DNA from 2 places in the Arthrobacter sp. NPDC056727 genome. Region 2 is predicted to be linked to the other one. Evidence: riboswitches for the same ligand, from Rfam matches in the RefSeq annotation. Region 2 holds a riboswitch; the other holds the start of a gene.
The links. Region 2 has a riboswitch for S-adenosylmethionine ahead of ACFRAH_RS05865 (aminotransferase class V-fold PLP-dependent enzyme). Riboswitches for the same ligand answer to the same signal wherever they lie in the genome.

Region 1: another riboswitch for S-adenosylmethionine. It lies ahead of ACFRAH_RS11190 (homoserine O-acetyltransferase); the one in region 2 lies ahead of ACFRAH_RS05865 (aminotransferase class V-fold PLP-dependent enzyme).

What each region holds. Positions count from the first base shown of each region.
Region 1 is NZ_JBHTZA010000009.1:70,561-84,893, reverse strand. It holds gene ACFRAH_RS11195 (bifunctional o-acetylhomoserine/o-acetylserine sulfhydrylase) at 1-1,108, shown strand, start outside; SAM riboswitch class IV at 1,213-1,328, shown strand; gene ACFRAH_RS11190 (homoserine O-acetyltransferase) at 1,434-2,516, shown strand; gene ACFRAH_RS11185 (MFS transporter) at 2,744-4,126, shown strand; gene ACFRAH_RS11180 (alcohol dehydrogenase catalytic domain-containing protein) at 4,259-5,407, shown strand; gene ACFRAH_RS11175 (LysR family transcriptional regulator) at 5,449-6,357, opposite strand; gene mmsB (3-hydroxyisobutyrate dehydrogenase) at 6,495-7,397, shown strand; gene ACFRAH_RS11165 (CoA-acylating methylmalonate-semialdehyde dehydrogenase) at 7,458-8,942, shown strand; gene ACFRAH_RS11160 (hypothetical protein) at 9,164-9,658, shown strand; gene ACFRAH_RS11155 (hypothetical protein) at 9,746-10,384, opposite strand; gene ACFRAH_RS11150 (winged helix DNA-binding domain-containing protein) at 10,441-11,595, opposite strand; partial or broken gene ACFRAH_RS11145 (SGNH/GDSL hydrolase family protein) at 11,660-11,905, opposite strand; gene ACFRAH_RS11140 (alpha/beta hydrolase) at 11,982-12,632, shown strand; gene ACFRAH_RS11135 (RNA-binding S4 domain-containing protein) at 12,654-12,887, opposite strand; gene ACFRAH_RS11130 (DMT family transporter) at 12,921-13,919, shown strand; gene ACFRAH_RS11125 (glycine--tRNA ligase) at 14,074-14,333, shown strand, end outside.
Region 2 is NZ_JBHTZA010000004.1:190,017-204,349, forward strand. It holds gene ACFRAH_RS05810 (multifunctional oxoglutarate decarboxylase/oxoglutarate dehydrogenase thiamine pyrophosphate-binding subunit/dihydrolipoyllysine-residue succinyltransferase subunit) at 1-1,590, shown strand, start outside; gene ACFRAH_RS05815 (GDSL-type esterase/lipase family protein) at 1,734-2,333, shown strand; gene ACFRAH_RS05820 (DUF4097 domain-containing protein) at 2,422-3,249, shown strand; gene ACFRAH_RS05825 (PadR family transcriptional regulator) at 3,249-3,854, shown strand; gene ACFRAH_RS05830 (50S ribosomal protein bL37) at 3,948-4,022, shown strand; gene rsrA (mycothiol system anti-sigma-R factor) at 4,108-4,368, opposite strand; gene ACFRAH_RS05840 (sigma-70 family RNA polymerase sigma factor) at 4,365-5,093, opposite strand; gene ACFRAH_RS05845 (DoxX family protein) at 5,530-6,099, shown strand; gene aroA (3-phosphoshikimate 1-carboxyvinyltransferase) at 6,106-7,497, shown strand; gene ACFRAH_RS05855 (ribosome small subunit-dependent GTPase A) at 7,481-8,596, shown strand; gene hisN (histidinol-phosphatase) at 8,662-9,474, shown strand; SAM riboswitch class IV at 9,625-9,738, shown strand; gene ACFRAH_RS05865 (aminotransferase class V-fold PLP-dependent enzyme) at 9,774-11,177, shown strand; gene ACFRAH_RS05870 (class I SAM-dependent methyltransferase) at 11,262-12,041, shown strand; gene ACFRAH_RS05875 (metal-dependent transcriptional regulator) at 12,052-12,765, shown strand; gene ACFRAH_RS05880 (fluoride efflux transporter FluC) at 12,772-13,227, shown strand; gene ACFRAH_RS05885 (fluoride efflux transporter FluC) at 13,224-13,589, shown strand; gene ACFRAH_RS05890 (MFS transporter) at 13,586-14,333, opposite strand, start outside.

The DNA of each region.
Region 1 (14,333 bases), on a different contig from region 2:
GATCGCCAGCCTGGAGGGAGGGCTTGCCGCGCTGCTCCTGAGCTCTGGCCAGGCCGCCGAAACCTACGCCATCCTCAACATCGCCGAGGCCGGCGACCACGTGGTGGCCAGCCCCAGCCTCTATGGGGGCACCTACAACCTGCTGGCGCACACCCTGAAGAAGTTCGGCGTATCCGTCACCTTCGTGGCCGACCCGGATGACCTGCAGCAGTGGCGCGACGCCGTGCAGCCGAACACCAAGCTCTTCTTCGCCGAGGTGGTGTCCAATCCCCGGCAGGACGTCCTGGACATCGAAGGCGTCTCCCGGGCAGCGCACGAGGCCGGTGTGCCGCTCATCGTGGACAACACGCTGTCCACCCCCTACCTCATCCGGCCGCTTGAATGGGGTGCGGACATTGTGGTGCACTCGGCCACCAAGTACCTGGGCGGACACGGCGCCGCCATCGCCGGTGTCATCGTGGATTCAGGAAACTTCGACTTCGGCAAGGACCAGGAGCGCTTCCCCGGCTTCAACACACCGGACCCCACCTACAACGGCCTCGTCTACGCCCGCGACCTCGGAGAGGGCGGCGCCCTCGGAGCCAACCTGTCCTACATCCTCAAAGCGAGGGTCCAGCTGCTCCGCGACCTGGGTTCGGCGGTGTCCCCGTTCAATGCCTTCCTGATCGCGCAGGGCCTGGAAACACTGAGCCTGCGCGTGGAGCGCCACGTGGCCAACGCGGTGGCGGTGGCCAATTGGCTGGAGGCCCGGGACGACGTGGAGTCCGTGGCCTACGCCGGGCTGCCGTCCAGCCCCTGGTATGAGCGCGGGCTGAAGTACGGGCCCAAGGGCACCGGCGCTGTGGTGGCCTTTACAGTGGCCGGCGGCGCCGAGGCCGGCAAACGTTTCGTGGACGCCCTGGAACTGCACTCCCACGTGGCGAACATCGGCGACGTCCGCTCCCTCGTCATCCACCCGGCGTCGACCACGCACAGCCAGCTGAGCCCGGAACAGCAGAGCGTGGCCGGGGTTGCCCCCGGGCTGGTCCGGCTGTCGGTGGGCCTGGAGCACATCGATGACATCCTCGCCGACCTCGACGCCGGATTCCGCGCGGCGAAAGGCGCCTGACGGCCCTGCCCGACCGTGTGACTCCCGTCCCATTCCAGGCCGGGAGTCACACAGCCGTCACATTCTTCGCGCAGGCGTCCGCCTGTTTCGTACACTGGGCAACAGGTCATGAGTGCCAGCGACAGCCCCGGCTTGCTGGCCGGCAACCCTCCTTCCGCGGTGGGGTGCCCCGGGTGAAGACCTGGCCTGCCGGTCTGCTGACGGCGGGCAAGCGCGTAGAAGAGGTTTACCTGTGACGATTTCTGTCAGCCACACCGACGCTCCGGCCGGCAAGACGCCCGAGGGCACTGTTCCGAATGACGCAGTTCCCGATGGCACTCCCGTCCTGGATGGAACTGTCCAGTACCGCAACATCGGCAGCATGGAACTCGAGGCCGGAGGATTCCTGCCGGACGTGACCCTGGCCTACGAAACCTGGGGAACGCTCAACGCGGACGGCTCCAACGCCATCCTCGTCCAGCACGCCCTGACCGGCAGCACCCACGTGACCCGCGGTGCCGGGGACGAGGAAGGCTGGTGGGAGCAGCTTGCCGGGCCCGGCGCGCCGGCTGACACTGACAGGTTCTTCGTCATTTCCATCAACATCCTGGGCGGCTGTTACGGGTCCACCGGGCCGTCGTCGCCCGCACCGGACGGCAAGCCCTGGGGTTCGCGTTTTCCGCTGGTGACGCTGCGCGACTCAACCATCGCCGAGGCCAGGCTCGCCGACCTGCTCGGCATCAGCAGCTGGCACGCCGTGGTGGGCGGATCCATGGGCGGGGCACGCGCCCTCGAATGGGCAGTCACTTTCCCGGAGCGTGTGCGCCGCTGCGGTGTCATTTCCGTCGGGGCCAGGAGCACTGCCGAGCAGATCGCGTTCGCCCAGGCGCAGACCCTTGCAATCCGGCAGGACCGGCACTTCAACAGCGGCGACTACTACGGCGGCGCGGAACCCGCGGAGGGCCTGGCGCTGGCGCGGCGCATTGCCCACATCACCTACCGCTCCGCCTACGAACTCGATTTCCGGTTCGGCAGGAACGCCCAGGCGGCTGAGGAGCCGCTGCAGGCGGATGCCCTGGCGGGGCGCGGCCGTTACCAGGTGGAGAGCTACCTGGACCACCAGGGCAACAAACTCGTCCGGCGCTTCGACGCCAACAGCTACATCGCCCTGACGGAAGCGCTCATGAGCCATGACGTGACCCGCGGGCGTGGGACGCTGAAGGAGGCCCTGTCCCGGGCCACGGCCGACTTCTTCGTCGCCGCCGTGGAGTCCGACAGGCTGTACTTTCCCGCCCAGTCGCTGGAACTCGCCGAGGCACTGCCCGGCAACGTGGACGTGCACATCATCGATTCGCCGATCGGCCACGACGGCTTCCTCACGGAGATCGGCCAGCTGAACGCCCAGCTCAGGGCCCACTTCCTGAACTGACTCCAGGCAGAGGCATCCCGCCGGAGCCGTCCGGACAGCGGCAACACCGGGCCCATGGGGATGCCCCGCATGTGCATTTATGCAGATGCGCCCTGCACTATTTGGCGTTGAGCTTGCGTCACAGGCAGACCATACTCGTTGAATCCGGCGTTCGTGGTGCGCATCACAGCACCCGTGCGCCCCCGATTGGTCCCAGTGGTGTCGAGGAAGACGCCGAAGGAGTTCGCATGAGTACGGAAAGCTCCGCCGCAAGGCGTGCAGAGGAAACCGATGTCAAGGCCTCAGGCCTCAAGAAAGTCGTTACGGCGTCCATGGCCGGCACCGTCGTGGAATGGTACGAGTTCTTTCTCTACGCCTCCGCCGCCACCCTGGTCTTCGGCAAGGCCTTCTTCCCCAACGCCGGCACGGAGCTGGACGGCATCATCGCCGCCTTCCTCACGTACGCCGTCGGATTCGTTGCCCGCCCGATCGGCGGCATCGTCTTCGGCCACTTCGGCGACAAGTTCGGCCGCAAGCAGCTGCTGCAGCTGAGCATCATCCTGGTGGGTGTGTCCACCTTCCTGATGGGCTGCCTGCCGACGTTCCAGCAGATCGGCTACTGGGCGCCCGCGCTCCTGGTGTTCCTGCGGTTTGCCCAGGGCTTCGCCGTCGGCGGTGAATGGGGCGGCGCAGTCCTCCTGGTGGCAGAGCACAGCCCCAGCAAGTCCCGCGGATTCTGGGCCAGCTGGCCGCAGTCCGCCGTGCCCATGGGCAACCTGCTCGCCACGGCCGTGCTGTTCATCCTGTCGTCCACCCTGACCCAGGAAGCCTTCTTCGGCTGGGGCTGGCGCGTGGCGTTCTGGCTCTCCGCGGTGATCGTCCTGATCGGCTACTACATCCGCACCAAGGTCAACGACGCCCCGATCTTCCTCGAAGCCCGCAAAGAGGTCGAGGCCGGGCACAAGGGCTACGGCGTTGCCGAGGTGTTCAAGCGCTACCCGCGCGGCGTTTTCACCGCCATGGGCCTGCGCTTTGCCGAGAACATCCTCTACTACCTCGTGGTCACGTTCTCCATCACGTACCTGAAGACGGTGGTCCAGGCGGACACCACCCGGATCCTGCTGCTCCTGCTCTTCGCCCACGCCGTGCACTTCGTGGCCGTTCCGCTGGTGGGCAAGCTGTCGGACCGCTTCGGCCGCAAGCCCGTCTACATGGCCGGCGCCATCCTGGGCGCCACCTGGGGCTTCTTCGCCTTCCCCATGATGGACACCAAGAACGACATGATCATCCTGGCCTCCATCATGATCGGCCTGCTGTTCCACGCCCTCATGTACGCCGGCCAGCCCGCCATCATGGCGGAAATGTTCCCTACCCGGATGCGGTACTCCGGCGTTTCGCTCGGCTACCAGGTGACCTCGATCGTGGCAGGTTCATTGGCCCCGATCATCGCCGCCTCGCTGCTGGGCACCTACAAGTCCTCCGTCCCGGTGGCCATCTACCTGCTGATCGCCTGCGTCATCACCGCCGTCGCGGTGTTCTTCCTGAAGGAAACCCGCGGGGTCTCGCTCCACGACGTGGATGCGGCCGACGCCAAGGGCACCGCCGACCTGCTGGCCGCCGGCAGGAAGTAGGAAGCAATCCGGGCCCACCGGCTTGAGTCCCGGACCCAACGAGCATTCGGCAGCTGCCACTAACAGTGACTGCCCGGCCCGCCACTGATGCGGGGCCGGGCAGTTGCCCGTTCAACGACACCAAGGATTTCCATGAAAGCAGCAGTCCTCTACTCCACCGTCCCGAATGCTGACACGGCTGCGGGCGGCGCACCGCAGAAGCCCAGCTACGCCGACGCCCGGCCCCTGGTGGTCCAGGAGCTGGACCGTCCTGAGCCCCGGGCCGGCGAGCTGGGCGTGGCCATCACCTACTCCAGCCTGTGCCATTCGGACCTTTCCGTGGTGGACGGCTCGCGGGTGCGGCCCCTGCCGATGGCGCTGGGCCATGAGGCGGTGGGGCGGGTCGAGTCCGTGGGCGACGGCGTCTCCGATGTGTCGGTGGGCGACCATGTGGTGCTGGTCTTCGTGCCGAGCTGCGGGGACTGCCGCGCCTGCCGGTCCGGCCGTCCCGCCCTCTGCCACCGGGCGGCGGAGGTCAACGGTTCCGGCGACCTGCTGCACGGCGAGGCGCTGCTGCGCACGCCCGCGGGGGAGCGGATCAACCACCACCTGGGCGTCTCGGCTTTTGCCGATTACGCGGTGGTGGCCCGGGAGTCGGTGGTGGTGATTGACGACGACGTCCCGGACACCGTTGCGGCGATGTTCGGTTGCGCCGTGCTCACCGGAATGGGCGCCGTGCTCAACACGGCCGCCGTCACGGCCGGCCAATCGGTGGCCGTGTTCGGGCTCGGCGCGGTGGGCCTGTCCGCGGTCATGGCCGCGTCCCTCGCCGGGGCCGGCAGTGTGATCGCCATCGATCCCAATACCGGCAAGCACCAGCTCGCCCTCGACTGCGGTGCCACCGCGGTGGGGAGGCCCGAGGACGCTGCCCGCCTGATCGCGGAGGCGGCAGGCAACGGTGTGGACATCGCCGTCGAAGCCGTCGGTTCCGCGGGCGTGATTGCCGCCTGCCTGGGGCACGTGACCCGGGGCGGCGCCGTGGTTTCGGTCGGCCTGCCCCATCCCTCCGCCGAGCTGACGGTGCCCGCACTGCAGTTCGCCGGGGCCGGCAAGCGCCTGCTGGGTTCTTACATGGGCGACGCCGTTCCCGGGCGGGACATCCCGCTCTACCTGGGCTATTGGCGGGACGGCAAACTGCCGGTGGAGCTGCTGCACACGGACACCAAGCCGCTCACGGAAATCAACGAGGGGCTGGATGCGCTGGCGTCCGGGCAGGTGGTGCGCCGGCTGTTCCAGGCCTGACGCCCTTCAGGGCCGGACGGCCGCCGGCTGAGCGGGGCCCGTCAGCCTGCCAGCAGCGCCGCGCGGTCCTTCACCTCTTCCTTCAGTGCGGCGATGACGGCCTGCACCGGGGCCGACCGGAGGGATTCCGGCCGCGCGACAGCCCAGATGGGAAGCTGGCGCTCGAAGTCGTCGGCCAGTACCGGCACGAAGTCCGCCTGCCCGCCCACCATGAAGTTCGGCAGCAGCCCGATGCCTGCGCCCTGCCGGACGGCCTCCACCTGGGCGAACACGCTCGTGGCCTGGAAGCTTGAGGTGGGCATGGGCAGCTGCGAGGACCACCGGTGCCCCAGCTCTGCCACCTGGAGCGCAGACTCGACGTAAGAGACAAAGCCGTGCTGCCCGACGTCGTCGAGCGTTTCCGGCACTCCGTGCTCCGCGGCGTAGCCGCGGCTGGCGTAGAGGCGCAGGTAGTAATTGCTCAGGAAAATGGTCTGGGCATTGCTGACGTCGGTCCTGCCCACCACGATCTCCAGGTCCACGCCGGACCTGTTCTGGCTGACCTTCCGCGTGGCGCTCAGCATTTCGATGTTCAGCTGCGGGTTCTGCCGCTGCAGCCGGACCAGTGCAGGGGTGACGAATACCGCTCCGACGCCGTCCGTCGTCGCCACGCGCACCAGCCCGGACAGTGCGCTTTGGTTCTGGCTGAGCAGCCCGGAGAGCGAACCAAGGGTGTTCTCGATGGCCTCGGCTGCCTCCACGGCGGAGGCGCCAAGCTGGGTCAGCTCCCAGCCGTGCGGGCTGCGCTCCAGGGTGCGGCCGCCCAGCTGCTTGTCCAGGGCGAGGATCCGGCGGGAGATGGTGGTGTGCGTTGTGCCGAGCGTTTCCGCCACAGCGTTGAACCGGCCCAGCCGAGCAACCGTCAGCAGAATCAGCAGGTCGTCCGGACTCGGAAGCCGCCTGGTATCCACGGCAAGCCTTTCCCTCGATGTGCATCAATGCACATGCCGTCTTCAATTTTTCCCCTTGATTGCACTCTACCAGGATGTGATCGTGGACACAGACCTTCCGGCCCGGCGGCCGGATCCGAAGCGAAGGAGCTTGCGACATGGCAGTAATCGGTTGGATCGGCCTCGGAAACATGGGCGGTTCCATGTCCGCGAACCTGGCGAAGGCCGGGCATGACGTCCGCGGTTTCGACCTCAACGCCGCAGCGCTTGCCGCCGCCGAGGAGGCCGGCGTCAAGCCCGTCGGCAGCATCGCCGAGGCCGTTGACGGTGCGGACGCCGTCTTCACCATGCTGCCCAAGGGCGAGCACGCCCGGGCGGTCTACCTCGGCGAGGGCGGTGTCCTGGCCCACGCCGATACCCGCACGCTGCTCGTGGACTCCTCCACCATCGACATCGCGTCCGCCCAGGAACTGCACGACGCTGCCGTTGCCGCGGGCTTCCGCTTCGTTGATGCCCCGGTATCCGGCGGCATGAGCGGGGCGAAGGCCGGGACCCTGACCTTCATGGTGGGCGGTGAGGCGGGCGCCGTCGCCGACGCGACCGGCTACATCGGCCCGATGGCAGCCAACATCATCCCCACCGGAGGCGCCACCACCGGGCAGGCAGCCAAGATCTGCAACAACCTGATGCTCTTCATCAACCTGGCCTCCACCGCCGAGGGTGCCGTCCTGGCGGACCGGCTGGGCCTGGACAAGCAGGTCTTCTGGGACATTGCGTCCGTTTCTTCGGGCGACTCGTGGGCGCTGCGCACCTGGTACCCGGTGCCCGGCGTGGTTTCCACTGCCGCCTCCAACAACGACTTTGCGCCCACCTTCACCACCGAACTGGCCAACAAGGACATCGGCCTGGCCATCAGCGCCGCCGAGGACACCGGCACGCCGCTCGAGATCGGCAGGCACGTCCAGCAGCTGTTCCAGCAGCTCATCGACGCCGGCGAGGCAGGCAAGGACTGCTCCATGATCATCAAGCTCGCCGACGGCTCGCTCGACTCGGCCAAGTAGCCCCATCCCATACTTCTGCCCGCCACGCACGATTCAGTAACGCACGAAAAGAGACTTCCCTTGGAAACCATTCCGCATTTCATCAACGGCAGCCGCGTCAGCGACGCCGAACGTTTCGGTCCCGTCTTCAACCCCGCCACCGGCGAGCAGGAGAAGCAGGTTGTGCTGGCCTCGGCGTCGCGGACCGGGGAGGCCATCGCCGCCGCCCGTGCCGCGCTGCCGGCCTGGCGTGCAACCAGCCTGGCCAAGCGCACCAACATCTTCTTCCGCGTCCGCGAAATCCTGAACCAGCGCAAGCCTGAGCTCGCGGCGATCCTCACCAGCGAGCACGGCAAGGTTCTCTCCGACGCCGAGGGTGAAATCTCCCGCGGCCTGGAGAACATCGACTTCGCCACCGGCCTGTCCCACATGCTCAAGGGTGAACGCTCCGAGCAGGTCTCCGCCGGCATCGACGTGCATTCGGTGCGCCAGCCGGTGGGCGTCGTGGCCTGCATTACCCCGTTCAACTTCCCGGCCATGGTGCCGCTGTGGATGGTGGGCAGCGCCCTTGCCTGCGGCAACACGGTGCTGCTGAAGCCCAGTGAGAAGGATCCGTCAGCCGCCATCTTCATTGCCGAGGCCTTTGCCGAAGCGGGACTGCCCGCCGGCGTGCTGAACGTGGTCCAGGGGGACAAGGAGGCCGTTGACGTCCTGCTCGAGCACCCCGACGTGAAGGCGGTGAGCTTCGTCGGCTCCACGCCCATCGCGCAGTCCATCTACAAGCGGGCAGCCGACCAGGGCAAGCGGGTCCAGGCCCTGGGCGGGGCGAAGAACCACATGGTGGTGCTGCCCGACGCCGACCTGGACATGGCTGCCGACGCTGCGGTTTCGGCGGCCTACGGTTCCGCGGGCGAACGCTGCATGGCCGTCAGCGTCCTCGTGGCGGTAGGCAACATCGCGGACGACCTGGTGCAGGCGATTTCCAGCCGCATGGCCGGGCTCAAGATCGGCCCGGGAACCGACCCGGCCTCCCAGATGGGCCCGCTGATCACCGCGGAGCACCGGGACCGCGTGGCCTCCTACGTGGCGGGAGCCGAAAACGAAGGTGCCACGGTCGTGGTCGACGGGCGCTCGCAGCAGTTCGACTCGAACGGCTTCTTCATCGGCGTCAGCCTGGTGGACCACGTGAAGCCCGGCATGAAGGTGTACGACGACGAGATCTTCGGCCCTGTCCTGTCCGTGGTCCGCGTCGACACGTACAGCGACGCCGTGCGGCTGGTCAACGAGAACGAATTCGGCAACGGGACAGCCATCTTCACCCGCGACGGCGGTGCGGCACGGCAGTTCGAGTTCGACGTCGAGGCCGGCATGGTGGGCGTCAACGTCCCCATTCCCGTCCCGGTCGGCACCTTCTCGTTCGGCGGCTGGAAGAACTCGCTGTTCGGCGACACGCACATGTACGGACCGGACAGCATCAGGTTCTACACCCGCGGCAAGGTGGTGACCACACGCTGGCCGGACCCGTCCACCTCGGTCATTGACCTCGGCTTCCCGCAGATCGACTAAACTCGAAACTCGGTTTACATCCAAACTTGAGTTTGGGCCGGTCACTGCCGGCCTGTGCCTCAGCCCGCGTCCCGCAGCCACAAGCAGCGGGCCGCGGGCTGTCTTGTTTGGCGCGAACGTACACTTGTGGCCCTCGATGAAGCGCGAACGTACACTTGTGGCCCCGACCTGCGGGCGCGGGGGCTGTAGCCTTCGAATCCGGCCGGATCTATGCTGGCCGCATGCCCCGGTTGAGATCCGCTGCCTGGCTAGCCCTCCTGCTGCCGGCGCTCCTGCCGGCAACGGGCTGCGCCACGGTTTGCCCTGCGATCGCCTGGATCAACTCCCTCACCATGGTCCTCGACGGAGATACCCGCGTTGTGGCGAGGGTGCAACTGTGCACCAAGACAGTGTGCTCCGAGGCGACAGATGGCCTCCAGCGGCGGCCCGTTCTTCCAACCGCCACGGCAACCCCCACCGGGGCCAACGGCCTTGGCCTCCCGCTCGGTCTTGGTTCCCCTGAACGCGGCATCATCGTCGAGAGGACCGGCACCGATACTTGGCGCTTTGGATTCGATATGGACGCCCCCGGGGCAGTGACCGTCAGGGCCCTGGACTCCGCCGGGAAAATCCTCGCGGAACGAAAGGTGTCCCTCGAGTGGAAACGGATCGGCGGGACCGCTGAATGTGGTGGACCGGCCACAGCCGCCCCAGTCACCCTGACCGTCACCGCGTAGCGGCCGCGTCCATCGGTCCGGCCCCGCAGGCCACCGGCCCGTGCCGGCCCGGCACCGGCCGGATGCCCCTGAAACGTTCGCCTGCGGCTAGCCGTTCATGATGTCGTTGCGCCGGGCCATGTAGTCCTCCATGGAGATCTGGCCGTCGCTGTACTGCTGGTCCAGCTCCGCCAGTTTCCGTGCGCGGAACCCCTGCGGAGCCGACGGCGGCGGGGGAGTCGAGGGTGCCGGGCCCGTAGAGGCTGGGTTCTGCTGTGGCCGGGGCGGGTTGGCCGGGTAATCCGGGCTGTCCTCGTAGGGAACCGGCCCCTGCTGCCAGGACGGGGCACCAGTGCCATCAGGACCGGGCTGATTCGGATACTGCTGGTTCGGATACTGCTGGTTCGGATACGGCGGGTTGGGGTATTGCTGACCGGGGTAGGGCTGGTTCAAGGGCGGAAGCTCGTCCCCGCCACCGTGCTGAGGGACTCCGAATCCTCCGCTGAAGTAGTCCTGCTGCGTGTAGCCGTCCCGCGGACGGTTGTCCGGGCGGCCCTGGAACGGGCCCCCGAACGGGCTGCCGGGCTGGTTGCCGAACTGATCGGGGCCCTGGTTGGGAAACTGGCCGGGGTACTGCCCGGGCAGCCCCGGCCCCTGGTTGCGCTGCTGCATTGACCTCCGGTACATCCGCATGCCCATGGGGACCAGGACGGCCAGAATGATGATCCAGAAAAACAAGTCGAACACGGTGGGGCCTCTCGGTGAGTGTCCATTCCAGCTTAGTCCTCTGCGCGAAAGGCCCCTCAGGCACCCGCCGGGATCCGGACCGCTGGCGTGCCGAGGAAGGCCCCGTACCTCGCAACAGTTTCCTCCAACGCCTGCTCGGTGGGGTTGTCCTGCGGCCGGGACAGGCGGATGTCCAGCTCGCAGCGCTGCACCTCCCGCCCCCGCCGGACCAGCGAATGCCGCCACGCACCAGCCAGCATTCCGTCGGACAGGACAACATGCATGGGGGTATCGCCAAAGGGATAGGCCGGCGCGGTCCCGCCGAAATAATGCCGCGAGACCGAATAGCCCATGATGTATTCGTCGTAGCACTGGACCAGGTCTATCCGCGGGGGCCCGTCCCCGCCGCGCCCGCGCCCGCCCGGCGTCTCCATGGCGGACCCAGGCCGAAGATGGAACCCGGCGCCGTCAATGCTGATGGCAACGATGGCGCCAGGGGCAATCTCGTCTGCCAGCGCCAGCCCTTTGCGCACATCAGTCATGGTGAGTCCGGACCAGTCCGCGCAGTCCCGGACGGTGGCAGGCCCGCGGCTCCCGAAATACCTCAGTGCCAGGGCGGCCAGCGATTCCTCCCGGGAAAGTGCGGCACCCGGGGCGGCCCCGGCCACCCGCTCATCGAACGACGCATACGTCTGCCGCAGGGCGCCGCCGGGACTGCGGACGGGAGCCCCGCTCACCAGCACCCCGCTGATCTCGGCGTGCATGATCAGGTACGCCAGGGCAAGTCCCGTGCCGGGGAAGCCGGCATCCTGCAGCCGGGCAGCTAACTGTTCACGCGTGAGGTGCACTCCGCCGGCCACCGCTTCCGCCAGGACGTCGGCGCTCCTCAGCGCCGCCTCATTGTCGATCCCGGTCCTGCGGTACGTGCCGCCATTCGCCTGGTGGAGCCGGGGCGCAGACAGTTTCCGCAGCCACGGCAGGTCATCCCGGTGCACGAAATGCCAGGTGGGCCGCAGGATGTGGGTCCGGAGAATCCGGCCGTCGGCAACCGCCTCCTCCACATCGGCGGCTGTGGCACCGGCGGTCCGCTGGGCCAGGGACCAGCGCGCGTAGGGAAACTCCTGTGCCTGGACAGCCAGCAGGTTCTTCACGGCGTCCTCCGGCGAAGCCGCCCGCGGCTTCCTCAGCTGCTGGCCGGCCAGCCGCGTCCACAGCACCTCATGCGTTTCCACGTCCGACGTCGCTCCTCACTTTGGGCGGTTCCGTCACCTCTGGCGCTCCCCAACAGCCCGCCGGCTACTGCCGCACGGGATCACCCAGGCCCAGCGGTCCTTCGCTCGAACCCAACGGGATCCCCGGGCCAAACACGGGCCCCGGCGTCGGCCGTTTGGCGGTGATGCCGTCGCCGGAGGACCGGTGGCGCAGGAGACGCACCACCCACGGCACAAAGTACTCCCGCGCCCAGACGAGGTCTTCGTTCCGCGCCTCATGCCAGCTGCGCGGCGGAAGCGGCTTCGGCGCCAGCGGCTCCAGGCTGTGCTCGAATACATCCTGTACCGCGGCCGCTTGGCTACGCCACCGTAGGTTGTTACCTGTGGGTAACTGCAAGAATGGAGCCATGACTTCTGCCGACTCCTTTCCTGCCCCCGTTGTTCTGTGGTCCAAGCCCGAGGAAGCCAGGGCCGGCAAGCCACTGCTCGTCCTGCTGCACGGCTACGGCGCCAACGAGCAGGACCTCCTCAGCCTGGCCGACATGCTTCCGGACGACTTCGCGGTGGCCTCGGTCCGCGCACCCATCGCCGTGGGACCGGGCTTTTCCTGGTTCCCGCTGACCGGCTCCATCGAGTATTCGGTGGATGCGGTCAAAGCCGCGTCCGGGTATGTGCTCGACTGGCTGGACACGGTCAAGGCCAACCACCCGTCCGTGACGCTTCTCGGATTCTCGATGGGCATGGCCATGGCCACCACGCTGCTGCGGCAGCGGCCCGCAGACTTTGCCGCCGTCGTCGGCCTTTCAGGCTTTGTGGTCAATGCGGATTCCGACGGCGAATTCCGAGATGCCGAGCTGGACGGAACAGTGCCGCTGTTCTGGGGCCGGGACCAGCAGGACCCGGTCATCACGCCGGACAAGATCGAATACACGATGGGCTGGGTGCGCCAGCACGTGAAGCTGACCAAAGTCCTCTACACCGGCATGTGGCACGGCATCAACGCCCAGGAGGTCGGCCACGTGTCCGAGTTCCTCACGCATGAGGTGTTGAACAAGTAAGCCCTCCTGCAAAGACAGGCTTTACGCCGCGGGAGCGCTGACCCGGACGGTCTGGCCGTTCACCGTCACGGTGTCCCCGTTGTGAAGCTGCCGGCCGCGCCGGTCGTCGATCTCACCGTTGACCTTGACCAGGCCGTTCTTGATCAGCTCCGTCGCCTCCACGCCGTCCTCCACGAGGTTGGCGAGCTTCAGGAGCTGGCCCAGGCGGATCATGCTGTCGCGGATGGGGATCTCTTCGATTTCCGGGTTGCTCATACCAGTAATGATGCCTGACGTAAGGTGGAACAAATGACCCATGCACCCCGGCTGCCCCTTGCCGTGGGCCTTCCGATGGCTGTGGCCTCCGGGCTTGCCATTCCCGTCCAGGGGCGGATCAACGGGGCCCTTGGTGCCCGCCTCGGTGATGGCATCGCCGCCGCCGTCGTCAGTTTCACCACCGGGCTGATCGTGATGGTCATCGTGTCCCTGGCGGCCCCGCGCGGCCGGGCAGGCATCGCCCGGATCCTGCCGGCGCTGCGTGAACGCCGCTTCCCTCCGTACTACGCGCTCGCCGGCGGCATCGGCGCCTTCTTCGTCTTCGCTCAGTCCCTCACCGTGGGGCTGCTGGGCATCGCCCTGTTCACCGTGGCGACGGTCACCGGCCAGACGCTCAGCGGCCTGCTCGTGGACCGCCTGGGCATCGGTCCGGCAGGCAAGAAGTCCGTGACGGGCATCCGCGTCATCGGCTGCATCCTCACCATCTCCGCGGTCTCCTGGGCGGTGTCACCGCGCTTCGCCGCCGGAGCTGCAGGAGCTGCGGGCGGCGGCGCCGGGACAGCCGACCCTGCAGCGCTGCTGCTGCCGGTCATCCTGCCGGTCGTTGCCGGCTTCCTCATGAGCTTCCAGCAGGCCATGAACGGCACCGCCACCGTGCACTACGGGACCCCGATCGCAGCCACACTGGTGAACTTCATCGCCGGCACCTGCGTGCTGTGGGTTGCCTGGTCCATCAAAGTTGCCGTCGCCGGGCCGGCCAATCCGCTGCCGGGGGAGTGGTGGTACTACCTCGGCGGGCCCATGGGCTGCGTGTTCATCGGCCTCGGCGCGCTGCTGGTGCGCAGCCTCGGGGTGCTGGTGACCGGCCTGGGCATGATCGCGGGCCAGCTCCTGGGCTCGCTTGGCCTGGACCTGCTGGTCCCCACACCCGGCACGGTGGTGGAGGCGGCCACGGTTCTGGGGACCCTGCTGACCCTGGCCTCCATCGTCGTGGCCACCCTGCCGTGGCCCAGGGGCGCCCTCCGGAGATGAGGGGCGCCTTCCCGAGGCTGCTGCCGGTAGGCTAGGACTCGCAGCTTTCCTGCACAGTTTTCCCTTCACACGCCCCCGCCCGGCATCCAGCCGCGGTCCAGGGCCAGAGACACCGCGGACCGCACCCAGCGGCCCTGTAGAAATTGGAGTTCCCATGGCAGCAAAATCCGTCCTCGACCAGGTCATTTCCCTTTCCAAGCGGAGAGGTTTCGTTTTCCAGGCCGGCGAGATCTACGGAGGCTCGCGTTCCGCTTGGGACTACGGACCCCTCGGTGCCGAGCTGAAGGAAAACATCAAGCGCCAGTGGTGGCAGTCCGTGGTGCGGGGCCGCGAGGACGTGGTGGGCCTGGACTCCTCCGTCATCCTGCCCCGCCAGGTATGGGAAGCCTCCGGCCACGTCGAGGTCTTCTCCGA
Region 2 (14,333 bases):
AAGATGATCCAGGCTCCGGTGTTCCATGTGAACGGCGACGACCCCGAGGCAGTTGTCCGCATCGGCCAGCTCGCCTACGAGTTCCGCCAGCGGTTCCACAAGGACGTTGTCATCGACATGGTCTGCTACCGCCGCCGTGGCCACAACGAGGGCGACGACCCCTCGATGACGCAGCCGCTGATGTACAACCTCATCGAGGCCAAGCGCTCCGTCCGCAAGCTCTACACCGAGTCCCTGATCGGCCGCGGTGACATCACCGAGGAAGAAGCCGAGCAGCTGCTCCGCGACTACCAGGAGCGCCTCGAGCGCGTCTTCGCCGAGACGCACGCGGCCCAGACCTCGCCCATTCCGATCATCACTGCCGACTCGGCAGCGGTATCGGACATCGAGCGTCCCCAGGCCCAGCAGTCGGACATCGGAACGAACGCCCCGGCGTCGACGGCCATCTCGGCCGACACCCTGGCCCGCATCGGCAAGGCGCACGTGGAGATCCCCGAGGGCTTCACCGTCCACGCCAAGCTCAAGCAGCTGCTGGAGAAGCGTGAACAGATGTCCCGTGAAGGCGGCATTGACTGGGGCTTCGGCGAAATCGCGGCCTTCGGTTCGCTGATCATGGAAGGCGTCCCGGTCCGCCTCGCCGGCCAGGACTCCCGGCGCGGCACGTTCGTGCAGCGCCACGCCGTGTTCCACGACCGCGCCAACGGCAACGAGTGGCTGCCGCTGGGCAACCTGTCGGACAACCAGGCCAAGCTCTGGATCTACGACTCCCTGCTGTCCGAGTACGCGGCCATGGGCTTCGAATACGGCTACTCCGTGGAGCGGCCCGACGCCCTGGTCCTGTGGGAGGCGCAGTTCGGTGACTTCGTCAACGGCGCGCAGACCATCATCGATGAGTTCATCTCGTCCGCCGAGCAGAAGTGGGGCCAGCGCTCGTCGCTCGTGCTGATGCTTCCGCACGGCTACGAAGGACAGGGCCCGGACCACTCCTCGGCCCGGATCGAACGCTTCCTGCAGCTGTGTGCCGAGGAAAACATCATCGTCGCCAACCCGACGACGGCGGCCTCGCACTTCCACCTGCTGCGCCGCCAGGCCTACAGCCGGCCCCGCAAGCCGCTCATCATCTTCACGCCGAAGCAGCTGCTGCGCCTCAAGGCCGCCGCTTCGTCCGTGGAGGACTTCACCACCGGCGGTTTCCGCCCGGTGATCGCCGAGCACGAGCTGCTGAGGGCGGAGGACGTCGAGCGCGTACTCCTGGTCTCCGGCCGCCTGTACTACGATCTGCTGTCCACGCGGCAGAAGACAGGCGACAAGTCGACGGCGATCATCCGCGTCGAGCAGCTGTACCCGCTGCCGCAGGAGGAGATCGAAGCCGAACTGGCCAAGTACCCGAACGCGGAAGTTGTGTGGGCGCAGGATGAGCCCGCCAACCAGGGTCCGTGGCCCTTCATGGGTCTGCACCTGCCCACCGCACTGGACCGGAAGGTGCGCCTGGTTTCCCGCCCGGCTTCGGCTTCCACCGCGGCCGGCTCCATGAAGCGCCACGCTGCGGAGCAGGACGCGCTCCTGAAGCAGGCTTTCGCCCGTAAGTAGCAGAACAGCTGCCCGGCCGGACGGTGACATACCGTTCCAGCCGGGCAGTTCTGTTTAATCGGCGTGAGTTAATAGACCTTTAGCGTTGGCACGTAAACGGTCCGTGTCCGGGACACGCCCTCCCAACAAGTGAAGAGGTAGTAGTGGAAGACAGGAAGCTGCGAATTGCAGCTGTTGGAGATGAACTGCTCGCCGGGCTCGGCGATCCCCGGGCGCTGGGGTGGCTGGGCCGGGTGCTCGCCCGCACTCCGCAGGACGGCATGACGGTGGAGAGCTTTTCCCTTCCGTGCCCGCAGGAAGGCACCGAGGGCCTGTCAGCCCGCTGGCTGGAGGAGGCCGGCCGCAGGTTCAGCGATCTGCACGAGAACCGCCTGGTCATCGGGCTTTCCGGCCGGGACATAGAGTTTGGGCTGTCCACCGCCCGGAGCAGGCTCAATCTCGCCAACATCCTGGATTCAGCCACCCAGAAGCGGCTTGAGGTCTTCGTCGTCGGCCCGCCGCCAACACTCGATCCCGTGCAGAACCGCCGCCTCGGAGAGCTGAACACCGCCTTCGCCGACGTGACCACCCGGCGCAAGCACCTCTACGTGGACACCTTTTCGCCGCTCCTGAATCATGAGCAGTGGCGCCAGGACCTTGCAGCCAACGGAGGCACCCCCGGCCAGGCCGGCTACGGCCTGATGGCGTGGCTGGTCCTGCACCGGGGCTGGTTCCAGTGGCTCGGCATGGAGGCGCCGGAGTAGGAAGGCCATTCACGATATATCTTGATCTTCGCGCGCCCTCGGCGTAGCGTGTCTTCCACAGTCACGATATATCGCAAGTGGAGGAACCATGGAAGAGAATTCCTGGACCGTCACCGGTCCGCAGACCATAGAGGTCGACGGCGTTTCGCACCTCAAGGTGGGCATCGTCCGGGGCAGGTTTGACGTCGTCACCCACGACGAGCCTGCCGTCCGGATCGAGGTGTCGGAGGTCCACGGCGACCCCCTGGCGGTCTCAGTCACCGGCGGCCGCCTGGAAGTGCGCCACCAGCTGCACGGACCCCAGGGCTGGTTCAAGAACCTGATGGGTTCAGTCAACAACAGCAGCAACAACTCCGCGCTCATCAGCATCGCCGTTCCTGCCGGCGTCGAGGTCGAGGCCGGCACCGTCAGCGGCGACGGACTGGTCTCCGGCATCCACGGCCGGACCCGGCTGAGCACCGTGACCGGTTCGCTCCTGGCCGACGGGACCTCCGGCGACCTGCATGTGAACACCGTCAGCGGCGAAGTGATCGCCCGCAACCACAGCGGCGTCCTCACGGCCAAGAGCGTCTCGGGCGAGGTCACGGCCTCCGGCCAGTTCAGCAACATCCGGGCCAATACCGTCAGCGGCGACATGAGCTTCGACCTGCACGGCTTCACCCACGACTTCGGCGCGAACTCGGTGTCCGGCGACCTCACAGTCCGCGTCCCGCATGACGTTGGCGTGGACATCGTGGCCCAGTCCGCCAGCGGGCCGGTGGTCATCGACGACCGGAAATACGGCCACCCCGGCGGCAAGGTTCAGACCATCTCGGGCCCGGACGCCAAACTCATGCTGGTCCGCACCAACTCGGTTTCCGGGAAGACGTCCATCTTCCACGGCCAGGCGCCGGCGGCCACGGAACCGACGCTCTGATGCCTCCCGTCTTTGCCCACGGCGCCCTGCGGCTGTATCTGCTGGCGCTGCTCGAATCGGGCCCCAAGCATGGATATGAACTCATCAAGGCCCTCAGCGACCGGTTCGGCGGCACCTACTCCCCCAGCGCCGGCACCATCTATCCGCGTCTGGGCAAGCTGGAGGAGGAAGGCCTGGTGGCCACGGAATCCCAGGGCCGCCGCACCAACTACCGCATTACCGCCGCGGGCCTGGCTGAACTGAACAGCCGGCGCGGGGAGGTGGAGACCGTGGAGAACGACATTGCGGCATCCGTCCGCCGGCTCGCCGACGACCTCCGCGCCGACATCCGCAGCAACATGCGCGGGCTGCGCGCGGACCTGGCGGCCACGGCGGAAGCGGCCCGCACGGCCGCCAGGTCGGCGGACGCGGCGGCCCAGGGCCGCTTCACGGCGGAGGGGCAGCGCATGCTCAAGGAGGCGGAGATGCTGCTGCAGGGGTTCCGTGACGACATGCGCGCGGAGCTGCGCCTGCAATCCAGTGCCCGGCCCATGACTCCAGTGGCCCTCGAAACGGTACGGACAGTCCTGGACCAGGCCCGAGTCGCGATCCGTAACTCGTTGTAGGCAGACCATCGCTGCCGCCAGTTCGCGGCCTGTCCGCCGATATGGGAGACTGGAGGGCAACTCTTTTGGGTAACGAGATTAAGGAGGCCAGCTATGAGCAAGCGTGCACGTAAGCGTCGTGACCGTAAGCGTGGCGGCGCGAACCACGGGAAGCGCCCCAACACCTAAGCCACGGCTTGAACCGAAGCTTAAACACGATGCCCCCGCTACCGGCAAGGTAGCGGGGGCATCGCGTTTAAGAGCGGCAATCCCGTCAGGCGTCCACCGGCCGAATCGCGTGGATCCGCTGGAGGATGGCGTTCTTCAGGTTTTCCGGAGCAGCCTCGGTACAGGAGCGCTTCACCACTTTCCGAATGACGCACTCCAGGTCGTACTGCTGGCTGCATTCGGGGCACTCGTCCAGGTGCTGCTTGATCTCCGCAAGGTCACTGCGGGTCAAGGCCCCGTCCAGATACTCGTAGATGCGCTGCATCCTGGTGTCATCGCAGTCGCCCAATCCCTGGCAGTCGCTCATTTCCCGCTCTCCTGATTGTTGCCTTCGGCTGCCGTCGAGACGTCCGCAGCAGCTTTGAATCCCCGGTCGGCGGCGTAGTCCGCCAGCATGTCCCGCAGCATCTTCCGGCCCCGGTGGAGCCGGGACATCACAGTGCCGATGGGGGTGTTCATGATGTCTGATATTTCCTTGTAAGCGAAACCCTCGACGTCCGCGAAGTACACGGCAAGCCGGAACTCCTCCGGAATGGCCTGCAGGGCCCGCTTGACGTCCGAGTCGGGCAGGTGGTCCAACGCCTCGGCCTCGGCAGACCGCAGACCGCTGGAGGTATGGGATTCGGCACGGGCAAGCTGCCAGTCCTCGATGGTGTCCGAATTGGACTGCAGGGGCTCCCGCTGGCGCTTCCTGTACAGGTTGATGTAGGTGTTCGTCAGGATCCTGTACAGCCAGGCCTTCAGGTTGGTGCCGGGCTTGTACTGATGGAACGCCGAGAACGCCTTGGTGTACGCCTCCTGCACGAGGTCCTCGGCATCGGCCGGGTTCCGCGCCATGCGCATGGCCGCCGAATACAGCTGGTCCACGTACTGCATGGCGTCACGCTCGAACCGGGCCCGGCGCGCTTCGGCGCTCTCCGAGCCGACGTCGATATCCTCTGCCGCTTCAGCGGCGGGTGACGTGCCATTCTCCGGGATGCCGTTGGCGGCGTCCTCCTGTGCGGCCTGTACGGCCGGATCCACGGTGCTCATTGCCTTCAAGTCTACTTTGATCGGCACCGGCCGCCCTTGACGGCGTGCCGTGCCATAGTCCTGCCCAACGAAGCCGTCCGGCCCGGGGAAGGAACGACCCGCCTCCAGTGCCTCGGCTTCGGGCACCACGAAAGGCCCCATTCTGGCGGGACTTCGCACCCCCACAGCTTCCTTCACCAAAGTCAATGCTCCATCTCCACTCCGCTTGCTAAGACCCTCTTGAAAACCCGCTGGAAGACCCGCGTCCGTACGGCGGTCCGCGCTCCTGCCGGTTCCGGCCATGCCCCAGCCGCCGCTGAACACCGGAAACCTCACACGTACGGTGTTTCCGGCCAAAGAGCACAACGACGCGCGGTGGGCAAATATTCCGCAAAGGTGCAAGACTAGAACCGACTCCGCCGCGGCCACCGCGGCTCGGCCATCCAGGAGGAAATTCATGTCCTTTGTCCGCTTTTTTGCCCGGCCGATGCTGGCCTCAAGTTTCATCCTCGCCGGCACGGACAAGCTCAGGAATGCGGACGACACCGCGCAGCAACTGTCGCCCCTCCTGCGCCGTGCCGCTCAAGCCCTGCCTTTCCAGACCGACGAGAAAGTCCTTGCCCGGATCATCGGAGGCACTCAGATCGGCGCCGGCGTCCTCTTCGCACTCGGCAAATCAGCCCGGCTGGCCGCCTCGGTCCTGGCGGTGATCTCCGCATTGAACGCCTTCGTTGAATGGCGCAGCGCCGACATCAGCAGCAAGGAGGGCCGGGAAGCACGCCGGAACCAGCTGCTCAAGAACATCACCCTCACCGGCGGAGTGCTGCTGGCCTCCGTGGACACGGCCGGCAAGCCCAGCCTGGCGTGGCGCGCCGAGCACCTGGCCGCCGACGCGCGGAAGACCGCCGGCCACCTCGCCGCCGACGCACGCAAGAGCACCGGCAAGACGCTCCACAGCGCCGACAAGGCAGTCCGCAAGGCCGACAAGGCAGTCCGCCGGGCCGTTGACCACGCGGTGGGGGCATAAGCGGGAATGACTGCATCACCCATGGGCACGTCCGCTGAAAACTCCGGCGCTGCTCCGCACTGGCCCGCGCCGTTCGCCGAGCAGCCGGTTGACGCCACCGTCCGCGTGCCGGGCTCAAAGTCGCTCACCAACAGGTACCTGGTGCTCGCCGCGCTGGCCGACGGCCCCTCCCGGCTCCGGGCACCGCTGCACTCCCGGGATTCCGCGCTCATGATCGCGGCACTGCGCCAGCTCGGCGCGGACATCCGGGAGGTCCCCGGCGACGGCGCCTTCGGCCCTGACTTGGAGGTGACGCCGATTCCGGCCAACACCGGCGGTGCGGACGTCGCCGTCGACTGTGGCCTGGCCGGGACCGTCATGCGGTTCGTGCCGCCGTTGGCGGCCCTGCGCAGCGGCGCCACTGTTTTCGACGGCGACCCCCATGCCCGGGAGCGGCCGATGGGGACCATCATCGACGCCCTCTCAGCCCTCGGGGTAGCCGTAACCGGCGACGACGGCGGGACGCCGGCCTCGCTGCCGTTCCGCGTCGAAGGTTCGGGCCAGGTCCGCGGCGGGCACCTGGTCATTGACGCCAGCGCATCCTCCCAGTTCGTCTCCGCCCTGCTGCTGGTGGGGGCACGGTTCGCGGACGGCCTCCACCTGGAGCATTCGGGCAGCACGGTTCCGAGCCTGGACCACATCAACATGACCATCGCGGTACTGCGCGGAGCGGGCGTGGCGGTGGATGACTCCACGCCCAACCACTGGATTGTCAGCCCCGGCCCCATCCGTGCCTTTGACCAGCGCATCGAACAGGACCTGTCCAATGCCGGTCCGTTCCTGGCTGCGGCGCTTGCCACCGGCGGTACCGTACGCATCCCGGACTGGCCCGAGCACACCACGCAGGTGGGCGACATGTGGCGCAGCATCCTTACCGACATGGGGGCCACGGTCACCCTGGCAGACGGCACCCTGACGGTGACCGGCGGCAGTGAGATCAAGGGCGCGGACTTCGCCGAAACCAGCGAGCTGGCGCCGACGGTCGCCGCGCTCTGCGCCCTGGCCTCCGGCCCTTCGCGGCTGAGCGGCATCGCCCACCTCCGCGGACATGAAACGGACCGGCTGGCCGCGCTCGTCACGGAGATCACCCGCCTCGGCGGTGATGCCGAGGAAACCGCCGACGGGCTCATCATCCGGCCCGCGGAACTGCACGCCGGCACCGTGCACAGCTACGCGGACCACCGGATGGCCACCGCCGGAGCCATCCTCGGGCTGGCGGTCAGGGGCGTGGAAGTGCAGGACATCGCCACTACGTCCAAAACCATGCCCGACTTCCCCAAACTGTGGACGGACATGCTCGGCCAGCGGAGCAGTGCCGTTACCAACACCGCGGGGACCACCGGTGGCACGCAGCACTGACTCCTGGGACGAATCCGACGTCCGGATCCGGCCGAACAAAAAGGGTTCCCGGCCCCGGACGAAGGACCGACCCAGCCACGAGGATGCCGTCACCGGACGGATCATCACCGTTGACCGCGGCCGCTACACGGCCGTCGTCGGCGAGGACTCCGGGCACGAGCGGACGGTCATTGCCGCCCGCGCCCGGGAGCTGCGACGTTCCCCCGTGGTGGCCGGCGACTTCGTCTCCCTGGTGGGCGATGTGTCCGGAGCCCCGGACACCCTCGCCCGGCTCGTGAAAATCCAGGACCGCAAGACACTGCTGCGCCGCAGCGCCGACGACACCGATCCCGTGGAACGCGCCGTGGTGGCCAACGCGGACCAGCTCGTGGTGGTTGTCGCCGCCGCCAACCCGGAACCCCGCACCGGCTTCATCGACCGCGCGCTGGTGGCCGCCTACGACGCCGGGATCGAGCCGATCCTGCTCGTCACCAAGGCGGACGTCAAGGACCCTACGGAGCTGCTGGGCAACTACCGCCACCTCGACTTTCCGGTGATCATCAGCCGCACCGCAGATTCCGAGGCGTCCGGCATCGACGCCCGGTCCGACGACGGCCTCTCCGCCCGGCTCGACGTTGCCGCCGTCTCCGACCTCCGGGCCCACCTGGACGGGAAGGTGACGGTGATGCTGGGCCATTCCGGCGTCGGAAAATCCACCATGGTCAATGCACTGACCGGCGCCGAACGAGCTACCGGCGGCGTGAACGCGGTGACGGGCCGCGGGCGGCACACGTCGTCGTCGGCCCTTGCCCTCAAGCTGGCCGACGCCCCGGTGGGGAGCTGGATCATCGACACTCCGGGCATCCGCTCGTTCGGGCTGGCGCACGTCGACCCCGACCGCATCCTGCACTCCTTCCCCGACCTTGAGCCGGGCACCGAGGCCTGCGAACGCGGCTGCAAACACGATTCCACCGCCGTTAACTGCGGCGTGGATGCCTGGGTCGAGGCCGGCCACGCCGGCCCTTCGGGAGCAGCCAGGCTCGCGTCCCTGCGCCGCCTGCTGGGCACTGACCCGCGCGCGGAGGCCCAGGAAACCAAGGAACTCGGCACCGTAGGCTAGCCTCCCCGGCGCCGCCCGGCCGTTGCCTCCCCGCCCCGCCGGGCCTTTGAGGGTAGTTTGGAACCATGACCCAACCCGCTTCAACGTACAACGATGACCTGCGTCTGGCCCATGTGCTGGCCGATTCCGTGGACGACCAGACCATGAGCCGGTTCAAGGCGCTGGACCTTCAGATCGAGACGAAGCCAGATCTGACGCCGGTCACCGATGCGGACAAGGCCGCCGAGGAGTCGATCCGCGGCCAGCTGTCCCGATCCCGTCCCCGCGACGCCGTCCTCGGTGAGGAGTTCGGCAGTTCCGGCCACGGTTCCCGCCGCTGGATCATCGACCCCATCGACGGCACCAAGAACTTTGTCCGCGGGGTGCCGGTGTGGGCCACGCTGATCGCCCTCGTCGACGAGGGCGAACCGGTGGTGGGCGTCGTCAGCGCCCCTGCGCTGGGCAAGCGCTGGTGGGCGGCCAAAGGCGCCGGCGCCTACTCGGGCCGCTCCCTCGCGGCCGCCACGCGGCTGAAGGTTTCCAATGTGTCCAGCCTTGCCGACGCCTCACTGTCCTACTCCAGCCTCGGCGGCTGGAAGGACCGCGGCAACCTTGACGAGTTCCTCCAGCTCACGGAGGATGTGTGGCGCACCCGCGCCTTCGGCGACTTCTGGTCCTACTGCATGGTGGCCGAAGGGGCAGTGGACATCGCCTGCGAACCGGAACTGAACCTGTACGACATGGCGGCGCTGGTGCCGATCGTGACGGAGGCAGGCGGGCGGTTCACCTCCCTCGAAGGCACCGACGGACCGTTCGGCGGCAACGCGCTGGCCACCAACTCGATCCTGCACTCGGAAGTCCTGAAGCGGCTGAACCCGCAGCTGGACGACCTGCTCTGACACTGAACATTACGACGGCGGCCGCCCACTTTAGGGGGCGGCCGCCGTCGTTTCTTCGGCAGAACGCCGAATATCCAGCCCGCGTAATAATCCGCTTAACATTTTGACCGGCTTTTTCATCGCCTGTCCGGATGTCCTAGTCTCGTAACAGGTCACGAGTGCCAGCGCTAAACCCCGGTTAGCTGGCCGGCAACCCTCCATTCGCGGTGGGGTGCCCCGGGTGACGACCAGGCCGATCCGGAACGGACCCGGCAAGCGCGGATCCCCGTCACACGGGGTCCTTTTCTCAGTGAGGTCCCATGACGACTGCCATCATTTCTTCCACCGACGCCGATGTGCTGGACGGCCGGTTTGTCGCCGCCGGCCGCCCCCTGGCCGCCGTCACGGGCGCAGAAATCCAGGCTCCGCTGATCCAGGGCGGCCACATCCGCTACGCCAACCTCGACTATGGCGCCTCCGCGCCTGCGCTGTCGGTCGTTTCCGCATACCTCAACGAGATCCTGCCGTACTACGCCAGCGTGCACCGCGGCGCCGGCTATGCCTCGCAGATCAGCACCTCCGTATACGAGAACTCACGGAACGTCGTGCGGGAGTTCGTGGGCGGCCGCGCCGATGACGCCGTCATCTTCACCCGGAACACCACCGACTCCCTGAACCTCCTGGCCGGCTGCCTGCCGGTGGAGGACCACCACCACACCGGCGAAGTGCTGTACCTGGACATAGAGCACCACGCCAACCTGCTGCCGTGGCAGGGCGTGCCGCACCGCAGCGTGGTGGCATCGGAAACGCTGGAGGCCACCATCGGCAGCCTGCGTGCCGAACTGCAGCACGGCGATATCAGCCTCCTCGCCGTCACCGGCGCCTCCAACGTCACCGGCGAAATCCTCCCGATCCGCCGCCTCGCCGCGCTGGCCCATGAATACGGCGCCCGGATCGTGGTGGACGCCGCCCAGCTCGCACCGCACCGCCGTGTTAACATCGCCGCGGACGACGTCGACTACCTCGCCTTCTCCGGCCACAAGCTCTACGCCCCCTTCGGGGCCGGCGTCCTCGTTGGCCGCCCCGACTGGCTCGACGCCGGCACCCCCCACCTCGCGGGCGGCGGCGCCGTGAGCGAGGCCAGGCTCGACGGCGTCAGCTGGGCCACCGGCCCCGCCCGCCACGAGGGGGGCTCACCGAACGTCCTCGGCGCAGCCACCCTTGCCCGCGCGACCCAGGTCATCGCTGCCCTCGACCCGCAGAGCTGGCACGCCCACGAAGCCGCCATCCGGTCCTTCCTCGTCGAGGGGCTGCGCCGGATCGACGGCGTCACCGTCCACCAGATCTTCGAGGACAGCAACCCGGATGACGCCATCGGCGTGGTCAACTTCTCCGTGGAGGGTTACGACGCCGGTTTGGTGGCCGCCTACCTGTCGGCCGAACACGGCGTGGGCCTGCGCGACGGCCGCTTCTGCGCGCACCCGCTGCTGAAGCGCCTCGGCCTGCCGTCCGGTTCGCTGCGCGCCAGCTTCGGCGTGGGATCACGGCTCGAGGACGCCCAGCGGCTGCTCGCCGGCATCGAGGAGCTCCGCCGCTCCGGCCTGGGCTGGGACTACGTGGTGGACGCCGGGCGCTGGGTTCCGGCGAACGACGCCCGCACCTACCCCGACTGGGCACCCAACACGCCCGGCACCGCCGGCGCCGCACCGTGTGTCCAGGACTGATCGGTACTCAGGACTAAGCACCTCTCGCTCTCCGTACGGTAAATTCGAAAGGTAATTTTCGACGTCGGCCTAAGGAGACTGTGCGTGGCACGGGGCGGTCCCAAACTTCATCACGGGCGGCGGCAGGAGCTGGGGCAAAGCTTCCAGGACGGCGGCGAGCACTACCACCGCGTCCGTCCCGGCTACCCGGACGACTCCGCGGACTGGCTCATTCCAGCCGGGGCCCGTACCGCGGCTGACGTCGGCGCGGGAACGGGCAAATTCACCGCCCTGCTGGTGGACCGGGGGCTCGCCGTCAGCGCCGTGGACCCTTCCCTGGACATGCTGGACCAGCTTAGCCGCATGTACCCCGGGGTCCATGCTCTGGCGGGCACCGCGGAGGAAACAGGACTTCCCGAGGCGGCGTTCGACGTCGTCAGCGTTGCCCAGGCGTGGCACTGGTGCGATCCGCTGCGGGCCAGCACCGAAATTTCCCGCATCCTCAAGCCCCATGGCGTGCTTGGCCTGATCTGGAACCAGTTGGACACATCCGTGCCCTGGGTGCACCGGCTGTCCCGCATCATGCATGCCGGGGACGTCCACAAACCGGACTTCCGCCCGAAGATCGGCCCGGAATTCACGTCGCTGGAAAGCCACCTGACACGGTGGGAGGATCCGGTCACCCCGGACGACATCCTCGAACTGGCAAAATCCCGCAGTTATTACCTCGCGGCCAACGACGCCACCCGGGCAAAGGTGACCGGCAACCTGGCCTGGTACCTGCACGAGCATCTCGGCCATGCCCAGGGCGAGGTCCTCCAGCTCCCCTACCTCACCCAGACGTGGCGGGCGGTCAAGGCCGAACGCCGGAGTGGCAGCAGGTAGGCTTGAAGCTGTGAAGACCAGTACGCCCTCCTCCTCGATCGAGGACTACGTTAAGGTCATCTATTCCTTCACGGAATGGCAGGACAAGCCCATCACCTCCACCCAGCTTGCACAGCGGCTCGGCGTGGCCAATTCCTCGGTCTCCGAGATGGTGCGCAAGCTCAAGGACCAGGGCCTCGTCCTCCACAAGCCCTACAGCGCCATCACGCTCACGCCGCAGGGTGTCCGGCTTGCCCTTTCCATGGTCCGGCGGCACCGGCTGATTGAAACGTACCTGGTCAAGGACCTCGGTTACAGCTGGGACGAAGTCCACGACGAGGCCGAACAGCTGGAGCATGCGGTCTCGGATACCTTCATTGAGCGGCTGGCGGCCCGGCTCGGCAACCCGTCCCGGGACCCGCACGGCGACCCCATCCCCGCGGCCGACGGAACAGTCCGGATGCCGTCGGCCCACCGGATGATCGAGCTCGACGACGGCCACACCGGCCGGATCACGCGGATCAGCGACGAGAACCCGGAACTGCTGCGCTACCTCGCCGCGGAACGGATCAGCCTCGACGCCGACGTCGAAGTGCGCGGCCGCAAGCCCTTCGGCGGCGCACTCGTGGTCCGCATCGGTTCCCCCGGAACCAGCCGCGACGTTGACCTCGCCGACGAAGTGGCCTCCGCGCTCTGGATCCACAGCGATTCCGCACATCCCGGCTGCCGCATGGCCGGCCTGTAGGCACAGGTGCGGGTTCCCCTGGCCGGCCGCACCGGCACCGCGCCCACGACCGGATCCGGCTATGGCTGGCGGGTCTGGACGGCCGTCGCCGTCGGCGGACTGCTGGGCACGGAACTCCGGTACGCACTGGGGGTGCTGTTCCCGGACCAGCCGGGAGACCTGCCGTGGGCCACACTGGGCATCAATATCGTGGGAAGCTTCGTGCTGGCAGCCCTCACCACCATCTGGATCGCGCGGCCCCACACCGCGTTCTGGCTCCGCGCCGCCATAGGGCCGGGCGTGCTGGGATCCTTCACCACCTTCTCCGCCGTCGTCTTTTCCACGGACCAGCTGACCCGCGCCGAATTCCCTGCCGTGGGGCTTCTCTACCTCGGACTGTCCGTGGTGCTGGGGCTGGCGGCGGCTGCCGCCGGCTGGCGGACCGGCAAGGCAATCGGCGCTGCCCGCGAGGCTGGACCGTGACGGCGCTGCTCGTGGGTCTCTTCGGCATCGCCGGAGCCCTGCTTCGATTCGCCGTGGATGGCTGGCTGGCCGGCTTCCCGTCGACCCGGCGCCACTGGCCATGGGCTACCCTGCTGGTGAATGTGGCGGGCTCGTTCGTGATTGGGCTGTCCGTGGGCGTCCCTGCAGTCTTCGGCCCCGAATGGCACTCCGCCCTGGCCACCGGGTTCGCCGGCGGGCTGACCACCTTCAGTTCCTGGACCACTGCCACGGTGCGGTTGGCAAGCGAACGGCGCTACCTGGCCGCCGCCGTTAACGTGCTGGCCAATCTGCTGCTGGGGCTGGCGGCGGCCGCGGCGGGAATCGCGGTCATCGGCGGTTAGCCGGCACGGTCAGCCGGCACGGGGTTCCGGATCCCGACGGCGGAGCAGGCCCCACCCAGCAACAGCAGCGCGGCTGTGGCCACCAGCGCACGGTGCAGGCCCGCCGTCGTCAGTTCTGGCCCAACGATAAGGCCGGCAAATGCGATGCACACCAGCCCCGCGATCCTCGAGACCGCGTTGTTCACGGCGGACCCCACACCGGCCTGTTTCTCCGGCACGGATCCCAGGATGGCCGCCGTCAGGGGTGCCACGGTGGCGGCAAGACCGAGGCCGAAGACCAGCTGCCCGGGCAGGATCTGGGTCCAGTAGTTGAGGGTGCCGCCAACGGACAGCGTGAGCAGGAAGCCGGTGGCGCACAGCACGGGCCCGGCGGTCATGAACCAGCGCGGCCCGTACTTGCCGGCGAGCTTCCCAAAGGACGAGGCCAGCAGCATCAGGATCAGCGTCGAGGGCAGCAGCGCAAGGCCTGCGGTGGTCGCCTTCATGCCGCCCACCTGCTGGATATAGATGCCCAGCGCAAAAAAACCGAAGGAAAAACCGCCATAGATGGCGGCCGTGGCGATGTTGCCCCAGCCGAAGTTCCGCACCGTGAACATGCCCAGAGGCAGGAGCGGCGCGGCCGTGCGGGACTCATGGACGAGGAACAGCACCGTGGCCAGGAGGCCGGCGGCCAGCGGCAGCCAGACCTGCGGACTTCCCCAGCCCGCCGTGCCCTGCTCGATCAGCGCGTAGACGGGACCGCCG